Regions from separate parts of the Enterobacter sp. JS8-1 genome, predicted to be linked through region 2. Evidence: predicted binding sites of a transcription regulator. Region 2 holds the regulator's gene; each other region holds the start of a gene.
What was found. Region 2 encodes sigma-54, which starts transcription at its own class of promoters, with help from an activator protein. Its sites were predicted from a motif close to GTTGGCACANNTTTCGCTNT; they were not measured.
Positions count from the first base shown of each region.

Region 1: the regulator sigma-54 is predicted to act here: its motif matches at 1,961-1,980, upstream of ACOQH0_RS06410 (amino acid ABC transporter substrate-binding protein).
Region 3: the regulator sigma-54 is predicted to act here: its motif matches at 1,470-1,489, upstream of ACOQH0_RS13920 (branched-chain amino acid ABC transporter substrate-binding protein).

Region 1 is NZ_CP185805.1:1,364,342-1,367,621, forward strand. It holds gene gltJ (glutamate/aspartate ABC transporter permease GltJ) at 1-628, opposite strand, end outside; gene ACOQH0_RS06410 (amino acid ABC transporter substrate-binding protein) at 783-1,688, opposite strand; gene lnt (apolipoprotein N-acyltransferase) at 2,089-3,280, opposite strand, start outside.
Region 2 is NZ_CP185805.1:4,275,907-4,279,186, reverse strand. It holds gene rapZ (RNase adapter RapZ) at 1-138, opposite strand, end outside; gene ptsN (PTS IIA-like nitrogen regulatory protein PtsN) at 184-675, opposite strand; gene hpf (ribosome hibernation promoting factor) at 758-1,045, opposite strand; gene rpoN (RNA polymerase factor sigma-54) at 1,068-2,501, opposite strand; gene lptB (LPS export ABC transporter ATP-binding protein) at 2,549-3,274, opposite strand.
Region 3 is NZ_CP185805.1:2,925,168-2,928,447, forward strand. It holds gene tyrP (tyrosine transporter TyrP) at 1-531, shown strand, start outside; gene ACOQH0_RS13915 (YecA family protein) at 565-1,233, opposite strand; gene ACOQH0_RS13920 (branched-chain amino acid ABC transporter substrate-binding protein) at 1,661-2,782, shown strand; gene ACOQH0_RS13925 (ABC transporter permease subunit) at 2,882-3,280, shown strand, end outside.

The DNA.
Region 1 (3,280 bases), 2.0 Mb from region 2:
CCCACGCGTGGGCGGAGTAGTCCAGCAGCTTACCCGCCTGCGCCGCCATATCCACCAGACCAATAGTCGAGGCGATGGCCGAGTTTTTCACCAGGTTCATCATCTCTGACGTCATCGGTGGAACGATAACGCGATAGGCGTTAGGCAGCAGAACGTAACGGTAGGCTTGCGGCAGCGTCAGGCCCATCGCCAGAGCCGCGTTCTTTTGCCCGCGCGGCAGTGACTGGATGGCAGCACGCACCTGTTCGCAAACGCGCGCGGCGGTGAACAGCCCCAGGCACAGCATGGAAGAGACAAAGAACTGAACGTTAGGATCCAGTTCCGCCTTGAACCACATGCCGATATTTTCCGGCAGCAGTTCCGGAACGACCAGATACCAGGTAAAGAACTGCACGATCAGCGGAACGTTGCGGAACAGTTCCACGTACAAGGTGCCGAGTGTTGAAAGAAAGCGATTGGGAACGGTGCGCAGAATACCGAACAGCGAACCGACAAGAAACGCGATAATCCACGCCGTTATCGATAGCGCAACGGTGACCTGAAAGCCGCTCCACAGCCAGCCAAGATAGGTGGTGTTGCCGAACGGGGCTTGTTGCAGAAAGATGCCCCAGTTCCAGTCAATTGACATAATAAACTCCAGAAAAAAAAGGGTAGCAGCGCTACCCTCGAAGATTGGTGAGAAGCTCATTTTCACGCTGAGTGGGGAACGACCACTCAACGTATAGTCTGTCCATGCTTCCCGACAATCGAGAGGGCAGGAGATCCCGCCCCTGTCGTTCTAATTAGTTAAGCGCTTTATCGTTTGGTGATTTGAACAGTGCTTTCATGTCGTCAGACAGTTCAAAGTTCATGTTGAGGTTCTTTGGTGGAATCGGGTTCTTGAACCATTTGTCGAACCATTTTTCCGCGTCGCCGGATGTCTGTGCCTGCGCGATGGTGTCATCAATCAGCTTTTTGAAGTCAGCATCGTCTTTACGCAGCATACAACCGTAGGCTTCTTTCGACTGCGCGGTGCCCACGATTTCCCAGTTGTCTGGTTTCTTCGCTTTCGCCCGTTCGCCCGCCAGCAGGGCGTCATCCATCATAAACGCGACGGCACGACCGCTTTCCAGAGTACGGAAGGAGTCGCCATGGTCTTTCGCGCTGATGATGCGCATATCCATTTTCTTCTCGTCGTTCAGCTTGTGCAGCAGCACTTCGGAAGTCGTACCGGAGGTCACAACGACCGCTTTGCCTTTCAGGTCAGCAAAATCTTTGATTGCGCCGCCTTTCTTGGTCAGAAGACGGGTGCCCACGACAAAGATAGTGTCGGAGAAGGCGGCCTGTTTCTGACGCTCAAGGTTGTTGGTGGTGGAGCCACACTCGAAATCAAAGGTGCCGTTTTGCAGCAGTGGAATACGGTTCTGTGAAGTGATTGGGATCAGCTTCACCTGCAGGTCAGGTTTGTTCAGCTTTTTCTTCACAGCTTCAACGATGGCGTTGGAGTAATCCTGTGAATAGCCTACGACTTTTTGCGTGTTGTCGTAGTAAGAGAACGGGACAGAAGATTCACGGTGGCCGACCACGATGACGCCGTTTTTGGCAATCTTGTCGAGAGTGCTGCCTGCTGCCGGAGCATCTTCAGCGTGAACGACGCCAGCAGACATTCCCATAACCAGCATTGCTGTGGCCAGTTTACGTAATTGCATACCCAACTCCTTTCTTATCAGCGCCAGTGACGCATTGATACCCATTGTGATGTTGTTATATCTCGCGCTATGCGAGTGCAGTGTTATGCAAGCTTGTTAACATTTAGTCTGGCTTAATGTAAAGATTTTGCTGCGTTATTGTTTATTTTTGCGAAGCGCGCCGCACCATTCAGAGGCAATAATCTTTCGTTGCACCGTTTCGGTGCTGCCGATGATCTACGCTGGTGCGACAAGGTTGCACGTTAAGCCAAACTGCGTTTGCGCGAATAAACAAAGCAATAGGCGTGCCAGAATGGGAGTTTGGAGGGTATTGTCGGGTGGTGGCTACGCCTTACCCGACCTACGAAGCGAAATGTAGGCCGGGTAAGGCGTAGCCGCCACCCGGCAACAGAAGGTAAAATTATTTACGACGCTGACGCAGACTCATCAGCACGGCGGCAAAGCCGAACAGCGTGGTCAAAATCCACAGCGGCCAGTTGCCGGTACGCGCGTACGGCGTCAGCCCGGTGGTTGGGGTGACTGTAGTGGTCAGCACCTCGCGGGTGAACTGCGGGATCATCGCCTGAATGTCACCCTGCGGACCAATCACAGCGGTGATGCCGTTATTGGTGCTGCGCAGCAGCGGACGCGCCAGCTCCAGGGAGCGCATGCGCGCCATCTGGAAGTGCTGCCACGGGCCGATAGACTTACCAAACCACGCATCGTTGGAGATGGTCAGCAGATAGTCAGTATCCGGGCGGAAGTTATCGCGCACCTGTTCCCCGAGAATAATTTCGTAGCAGATAGCCGCCGTCAGGGCGAGACCGTGCGCGTGCAGCTGAGGCTGAACGTACGGACCGCGGCTGAAAGAGGACATCGGCAGGTCAAAGAACGGGGCCAGCGGGCGCAGAATCGACTCCAGCGGGACAAACTCACCAAACGGTACCAGGTGATTCTTATTGTACCGGTCGGTGGAGTTGTAGCTGTATTCGCTGTCTTTGCCGAGCGTAATGATGGTGTTGTAGGTGTCGTAGCGGTTTTGCTGATTCAGGCGTGCATCAACGATGCCGGTAATCAGCGTGCTGCCGCGCGCCACAAGCAGATCGTTCATCATGTTGAGGAACGGCTGCTGGTTAATTTCCAGATCGGGAATGGCGGACTCCGGCCAGATAATCAGCTGGGATTTACCCATCACCTCTTCGGTGGCGTTGGCGTAGATCTTCAGCGTATTCAGCAGCTCTTTTTCGTCCCACTTCATGGACTGCGGGATATTCCCCTGCACCATGGAGACCTGCATGGCGCGCTCGGGTTCAGGCGTGAACCACTGGATATAGCGCAGCGGGAAGGGCAGAGCGAACAGCACCAGCGCCACAGCCAGCGGTTTCCAGCAGCGCGTGACCAGCGCCAGCACCAGCAGGCCGCTGACCACCATCAACAAGAAGTTAATTGCTTCAACGCCCATCACCGGTGCCAGCCCTTTCAGCGGGCCGTCAATCTGACTGTAGCCGAACTGCAGCCACGGGAAGCCGGTAAGCACCCATCCGCGCAGGAACTCGGTAATTTGCCAGACAACCGGCGCGGCAATCGCGACGCGCAGCCAGGTGGTTTTAGGC
Region 2 (3,280 bases):
GTCCGCGAGCGTCCGCGCCAGATCCGGCAACAGCACCACCGGCAGGTTATCTACGCAGTAAAACCCCATATCTTCCAGCGCGCGCAGGGCGACGGATTTCCCCGACCCCGAGCGACCACTGACGATCATCAGCACCATGTTCCGTTTCTCCTCAGGACAACAGATGTGAAGGCCATCTCCCGGTTACGCATCATCCTGATTGCCTTCTGCTTCAGTGATAATCTGGAAGAGCTCTTCATCACTTTGCGCTGAACGCAGTCGACGGCAAATGGTTTTATCGGCCAGGCGTTTAGCGACCAGCGACAACGTATGCAGATGGGTCTTTGTCTGGTCTGCTGGCACCAGCAGCGCGAAGAGGAGATCGACGGGCTGGTTATCAATGGCATCAAAGGCGATGGGTGTTTCAAGCTGCACAAACACGCCGACGGCACGCAAGGTGTCTTCTTCGAGTTTGCCATGCGGGATCGCGATGCCGTTGCCGATGCCGGTACTGCCCATTTTTTCACGGGTCAGGATAGCTTCGAACACCACCTGTGGCGGCAGGCCCAGCTGTTTTGCGGCCAGTTCACTGATGATCTCCAGCGCACGTTTTTTGCTCTGGCAGTGAACCCCACTGCGGGTACATTCCTGGTTAAGGACATTGCTCAGTTGAAGAGCCGAATCGTTGTTCATCATAATTTCACCTAAGCGCTAACTGTACAAATGGCCTGTTGTGTCGCACAACAGGCCGTCCTGCACCCGTTAACTGCCCGGACAATTAGTGTTGTTTCAGTTTATCTTTATGTTTATTGAGCTGTCGCGCAAGCTTATCAATCAAGCCGTCGATAGCCGCGTACATGTCTTGCCCTTCCGCACTGGCATGGAGTTCACCCCCGTTAACGTGCAGGGTTGCATCCGAGATATGAGTCACTTTCTCCACTTTCAACACAATATAGACCTGATTGATCCTTTCGAAATACTGTTCGAGCTTCGCGAACTTCGTGTTCAGAAACTCGCGTAAAGCCTCAGTAATCTCGACGTTGTGTCCTGTGATATTGAGCTGCATAGTGTCTTCCTTATCGGTTGTGTCAAACCAGTTGTTTACGCTGGTTAGACGGCGGAATGGATAAAGACTCTCGATACTTCGCAACAGTACGACGTGCCACCATAATACCCTGGTCGGACAGCATGGTGGTTAACTTACTGTCACTCAGTGGCTTCGCGGGGTTCTCCGCGGCGATCAACTTCTTCACCAGTGCGCGAATGGCCGTTGACGAGGCTTCGCCGCCGCCTTCGGTATTCACATGACTGGAGAAGAAATACTTAAGCTCAAAAATACCGCGTGGACTGTGCAGATACTTCTGCGTGGTCACGCGAGAAATGGTTGATTCATGCATCTCGACGGCCTGGGCGATGTCCGCCAGTACCATCGGTTTCATAAACTCTTCGCCCTGCTCAAAAAAAGCCTGCTGTTGTTCAACAATACAGCGGCTCACGCGCAGCAGCGTGTCATTTCGACTCTCCAGACTTTTAATCAGCCAGCGTGCTTCCTGCAAATTGCTACGAATATATTGATTATCGGAGTCATTGCGCGCGCTGGTGCACATGGAGGCGTACTGCTGGTTGATTTGCAGGCGAGGAATGCTGTCTGAGTTCAGCTCAACTACCCAGCGACCGTTGTGTTTTCTGACTAACACATCCGGAATGACATATTCCGGTTCGCTGGTCTGGATCGACTGGCCGGGACGCGGATCGAGAGACTGGATCAGATTCACCGCTTCTTTCAGCACCTCTTCCTTCAGGCGCGTGACGCGCATCAGGGAGCGGAAATCGTGGTTAGCCAGCAGATCAAGATGATCGCTGATGATTAAGCGGGCTTCTTCAATCCACGGCGTCTCTTTGGCGAACTGCGACAGTTGGATCAGCAGGCAATCGCGGAGATCTTTCGCGGCCACACCGACCGGGTCGAAACGCTGAATGCGTTTTAGAACCGCTTCGATCTCTTCGAGTTCTATCTCGTCGTCGCCGATACTTTCCAGGATGTCGTCCAGGGTTACGGTTAAATAACCCGTATCGTCAACGGCATCGACAATCGAGGTCGCAATGGCGCGGTCGGTATCAGAGAAGGGGGTCAACTCCACTTGCCACATCAGGTAATCCTGTAGTGACTGGGTGGTTTCACCCTGATAAACCGGTAGCTCGTCATCCTGGTAGTCTGCACGCGTGCCGGAAGGGGTTCCGGCGGTGTAGATTTCATCCCAGCTGGCATCCAGCGGCAGCTCGTCCGGCATCTCTTTTTGTTCGAGCGCATCAGCGGTGTCGAGCGTTTCAGTGTCCTGCGTTTGCTGGGTTTCTACCTCGTCATGAAGATCGGTTTGCTCCAGCAACGGATTACTGTCCAGCGCCTGCTGGAGCTCCTGCTGGAGTTCTAACGTGGACAGCTGCAACAGACGAATCGCCTGCTGTAGCTGCGGCGTCATCGCCAGTTGTTGGCTGAGCCTTAATTGCAAACCTTGCTTCATGTTCAGAGCATTTTTCTCCGGTTCGGCGTTACGTTACCTCTACCCTATCAGAGTCTGAAGTCTTCCCCAAGGTACACGCGCTTAACATGCTCATCTTCGAGGATTTGCTGCGGTGTACCGTGGGCAATCAGATGGCCCTGGCTCACAATGTAGGCGCGTTCACAGACGGCCAGCGTTTCACGGACGTTGTGGTCGGTGATCAGCACGCCAAGCCCGCTGTCGCGCAGGTGTTCGATAATGCGTTTGATATCAATAACGGAGATCGGGTCAACGCCCGCGAAGGGTTCATCCAGCAGGATGAATTTCGGGTTGGCGGCCAGCGCACGTGCAATCTCGACACGACGACGCTCCCCCCCGGACAACGCCTGACCAAGACTGTCGCGAAGATGTTCGATATGAAACTCTTCCATCAGCTCGTTGGCGCGGTCGGTGCGCTGCTCGCTGGTCAGGTCGTCACGGATCTGCAGCACGGCCATCAGGTTGTCGTAGACGCTCAAACGACGAAAGATTGAGGCTTCCTGCGGCAGGTAGCCGATACCACGGCGCGCGCGCGCGTGCAGCGGCAGCAGGCTAATGTCTTCGTCATCAATGATGATGTTGCCAGCATCACGCGGCACAATGCCCACCACCATGTAGAAGGTAGTGGTTTTCCCTGCACCGTTAGGGCCAAGCAAACCCACAATTTCGCCGGAGTTGACGGTCAGGCTGACATCTTCGACGACACGGCGGCCCTTATACGCTTTCGCGAGGTTTTTTGCAGTTAATGTTGCCATAACGAA
Region 3 (3,280 bases), 1.4 Mb from region 2:
GCCTACATCTTCTGGCAGCTGGTCACGCTGGGCAGCATTGACTCCTCAACCTTTATCGGTTTAATGGCTGCGCATTCCGGCCTGAATGGTTTCCTGATGGCGCTGCGTGAGGTGGTGACCTCTCCACACGTCGAGCTGGCGGTACATTTGTTCGCTGACCTGGCGCTGGCGACGTCGTTTTTGGGCGTGGCGCTCGGCCTGTTTGATTATCAGGCCGATCTGTTCCAGCGCCGCAATACCGTTGCCGGACGGTTGCAAACGGGTGCAATTACCTTCCTGCCGCCACTGGCCTTTGCGCTGTTTTACCCGCGTGGCTTTGTGATGGCGCTTGGCTATGCGGGTGTGGCGTTATCCGTCCTCGCGCTGCTGTTGCCTTCCCTGCTGGCATGGAAGAGCCGTCAGCAGCATCCTCAGCAAGGTTATCGCGTGGCGGGGGGTAAACCGCTACTGTGCATCGTGTTTGCCTGTGGCGTGGTGATTATTCTGGTGCAGTTCCTCATAGCAGCGGGAATGCTGCCGGAAGTGGGGTAATAAAAAAGGGGCTACGATTAGCCCCTTTCTTTATTAATGCAAACAACAGCTCTTGAACTTCTTCCCGCTGCCGCACGGACAAGGATCGTTACGCCCGACCTTCGTGCCGTTAATAATCGGTTTTTGTGTTTCCTGCTGCTGCGGGTTAGCAACCCAGTAGTTGTATAAACGCAGCGCCGCGGGCTGGATGCTCTCGATGCTGGCGGTATACTCCTCTTCGGTCAGTTCATCCAGCTTTTCGCTGCCCTCTTCCGTCCCGTGCAGCGCAATCACATCCAGATCGGCTTTCAGTTCGTCAGGCAGTGACGACCAGTCGGTCAGCGCCACGCCGCGCATGTAGCCATAGCACCACTCTTCAACCACGGTGTAGCTTTGGCCATCAACGTCGTTAAAACCAAACATGGGCTCGAACTGATCCGGATACTCGCTCAGGCGCTCAGCAATGTCGTTCATATGCTTAAAGCAGAGATCGATAAAACGGTTCATTTCACGATCGTTTTTCCAGCGCGGAATGTACTTCTCGCCGCCCCAAACCGCTACCAGCCAGGCATCGGGTTCAACCACCCTTGGGCCGGAAAGCACTGCGGTAAGCATGCCGTCCAGTTCGGACACGTCAATCACGGACGCATCGTCATGACCGTAAGACATTAACGTCTCTTCCAGCCACTCCATTTCGCTTTCATTTAATGGGCCTTCAGTCATTGCTGACACTCCTGATAAAAAAAGGAAAAGATCCTAACACATATCGTACGCCTTTCCTGGCTGAAGTTGAGGTCTTTATTGCTGCAAAAACGTGCAAATCGTGACCCTTGCACAACTTATGGGCTTTGTTGTTAACGAGATGTGATCTCCGCTGTAATTTCAGTGCGTCCCGCGAGGCAGCGTAAATCGGCGCTCTATACTCAACTATGTCGCAACCCGGTCAATGGGTTAACCATTCTGGCAACGATTTTGCTTAATGTTCTGCGCGCAAATTGCGCATGGAAACCTCGCCGTATTAAGCAGGATGTGGCCTGGATTTTGTTCGTTTAGTGCATGTTGTTCTCGATCTTATTTATAGATTGGCTGCGCCGTAGGGCGTTTGGGTTGACGCCGTGGTGCAAAAACCTCTTTGCTAAGGAACACAATAATGTCGCTGAAATTTATCAGAAGTCCCCTTTCTCTTGTGTTAGCCGGTTGTCTGGTGACGGCATTTTCCGCCCAGGCCGATATTGTGATTGGCGTGGCCGGGCCGTTTACAGGCCCAAATGCCACCTATGGCGATCAGTACTGGCATGGCGCAACGCAGGCCGCAGAAGACATTAACGCCGCGGGAGGGATCAACGGTGAGAAAATTAAGCTGGTTCAGGGAGATGATGCCTGCGAGCCTAAACAGGCTGTTGCCGTCGCCAACCGTTTAGTCGACCAGGACAAAGTCAATGCGGTTGTCGGCCATTTCTGCTCCTCTTCCACCATGCCCGCCTCCGAGGTGTATAGCGATGCGGGCATTATTGCCATCACCCCCGGTTCGACTAACCCCCTCATTACCGAGCGCGGAATGAGCGATATGTTCCGCATGTGCGGCCGGGACGATCAGCAGGGGCAAGTCGCCAGCGACTTCATCATCGATAAGCTGAAGGCCAAACGTGTAGTGATCATTCACGATAAAGACACCTACGGTCAGGGGTTGGCGGACGCCACCAAAGCGGCGCTTGCCAAACGCGGCGTGAAGGATGTGATGTATGAAGGCTTATCACGTGGGGAAAAAGACTTTAACGCGCTGGTAACGAAAATTGGCGCGCAAAAACCGGACGTGGTGTTCTTCGGGGGCTGCCACCCTGAAGCGGGCCCGCTGGTGCGCCAGATGCGTGAACAGGGCGTACAGGCGAAATTCTTCTCAGGGGACTGTATCGTCAATGAAGAGATGGTCACCGCCGCGGGTGGCCCGCAGTACACCAACGGTATCTACATGACCTTTGGTAAAGATCCGCGACTGATCCCGGATGGTAAAGCGGTGATTGAGAAATTCCGCGCCGGTAAATTCGAACCAGAAGGCTATACCCTTTACTCCTATGCCTCCGTCCAGGCCATTGCCGCCGCCTTCAAGGCCACCGGAGGCAAAGACTCTGCCAAAGCCAGCGAGTGGCTGAAAGCGAACGCCGTCGACACGGTGATGGGCAAAAAAGCCTGGGACAGCAAAGGCGATCTGAAAGTGTCTGACTACGTGGTTTATCAGTGGGACGACAAGGGAAAATATAAGGAAGTGCAGTAACGGGACGGAGTCACGCTCAACGTCGGCAGGTTCGCCTGCCGACGCGGAATACACATCGGGCTGCACGCGTCGTGCGGCCTATAAAAAGAGCGCGCGATGATGAGTACATTCTTCCTGCAACAGTTAATCAACGGATTAACGCTGGGCTCCGTCTACGGCTTAATCGCCATCGGTTACACCATGGTGTACGGCATCATTGGCATGATCAACTTCGCCCATGGCGAAGTGTATATGATCTCGGCCTATCTCTGCGCCATCGGGCTGGCCCTGCTGTCATTCTTCGGTCTTGAGTCGTTTCCCCTGCTGATTCTGGGCACGCTGGCGTTCACCATCGTGGTGACGGGCGTGTATGGCTGGACTATCGAACGCATCGCCTATAAACCCCTGCGAAACTCCACCCGACTGGCACCGCTGATCTCCGCCATCGGGATGTCGCTGATTTTGCAAAACTACGCCCAGCTGAGCCAGGGGCCCCGCCAGCAAGGCGTGCCAACCATG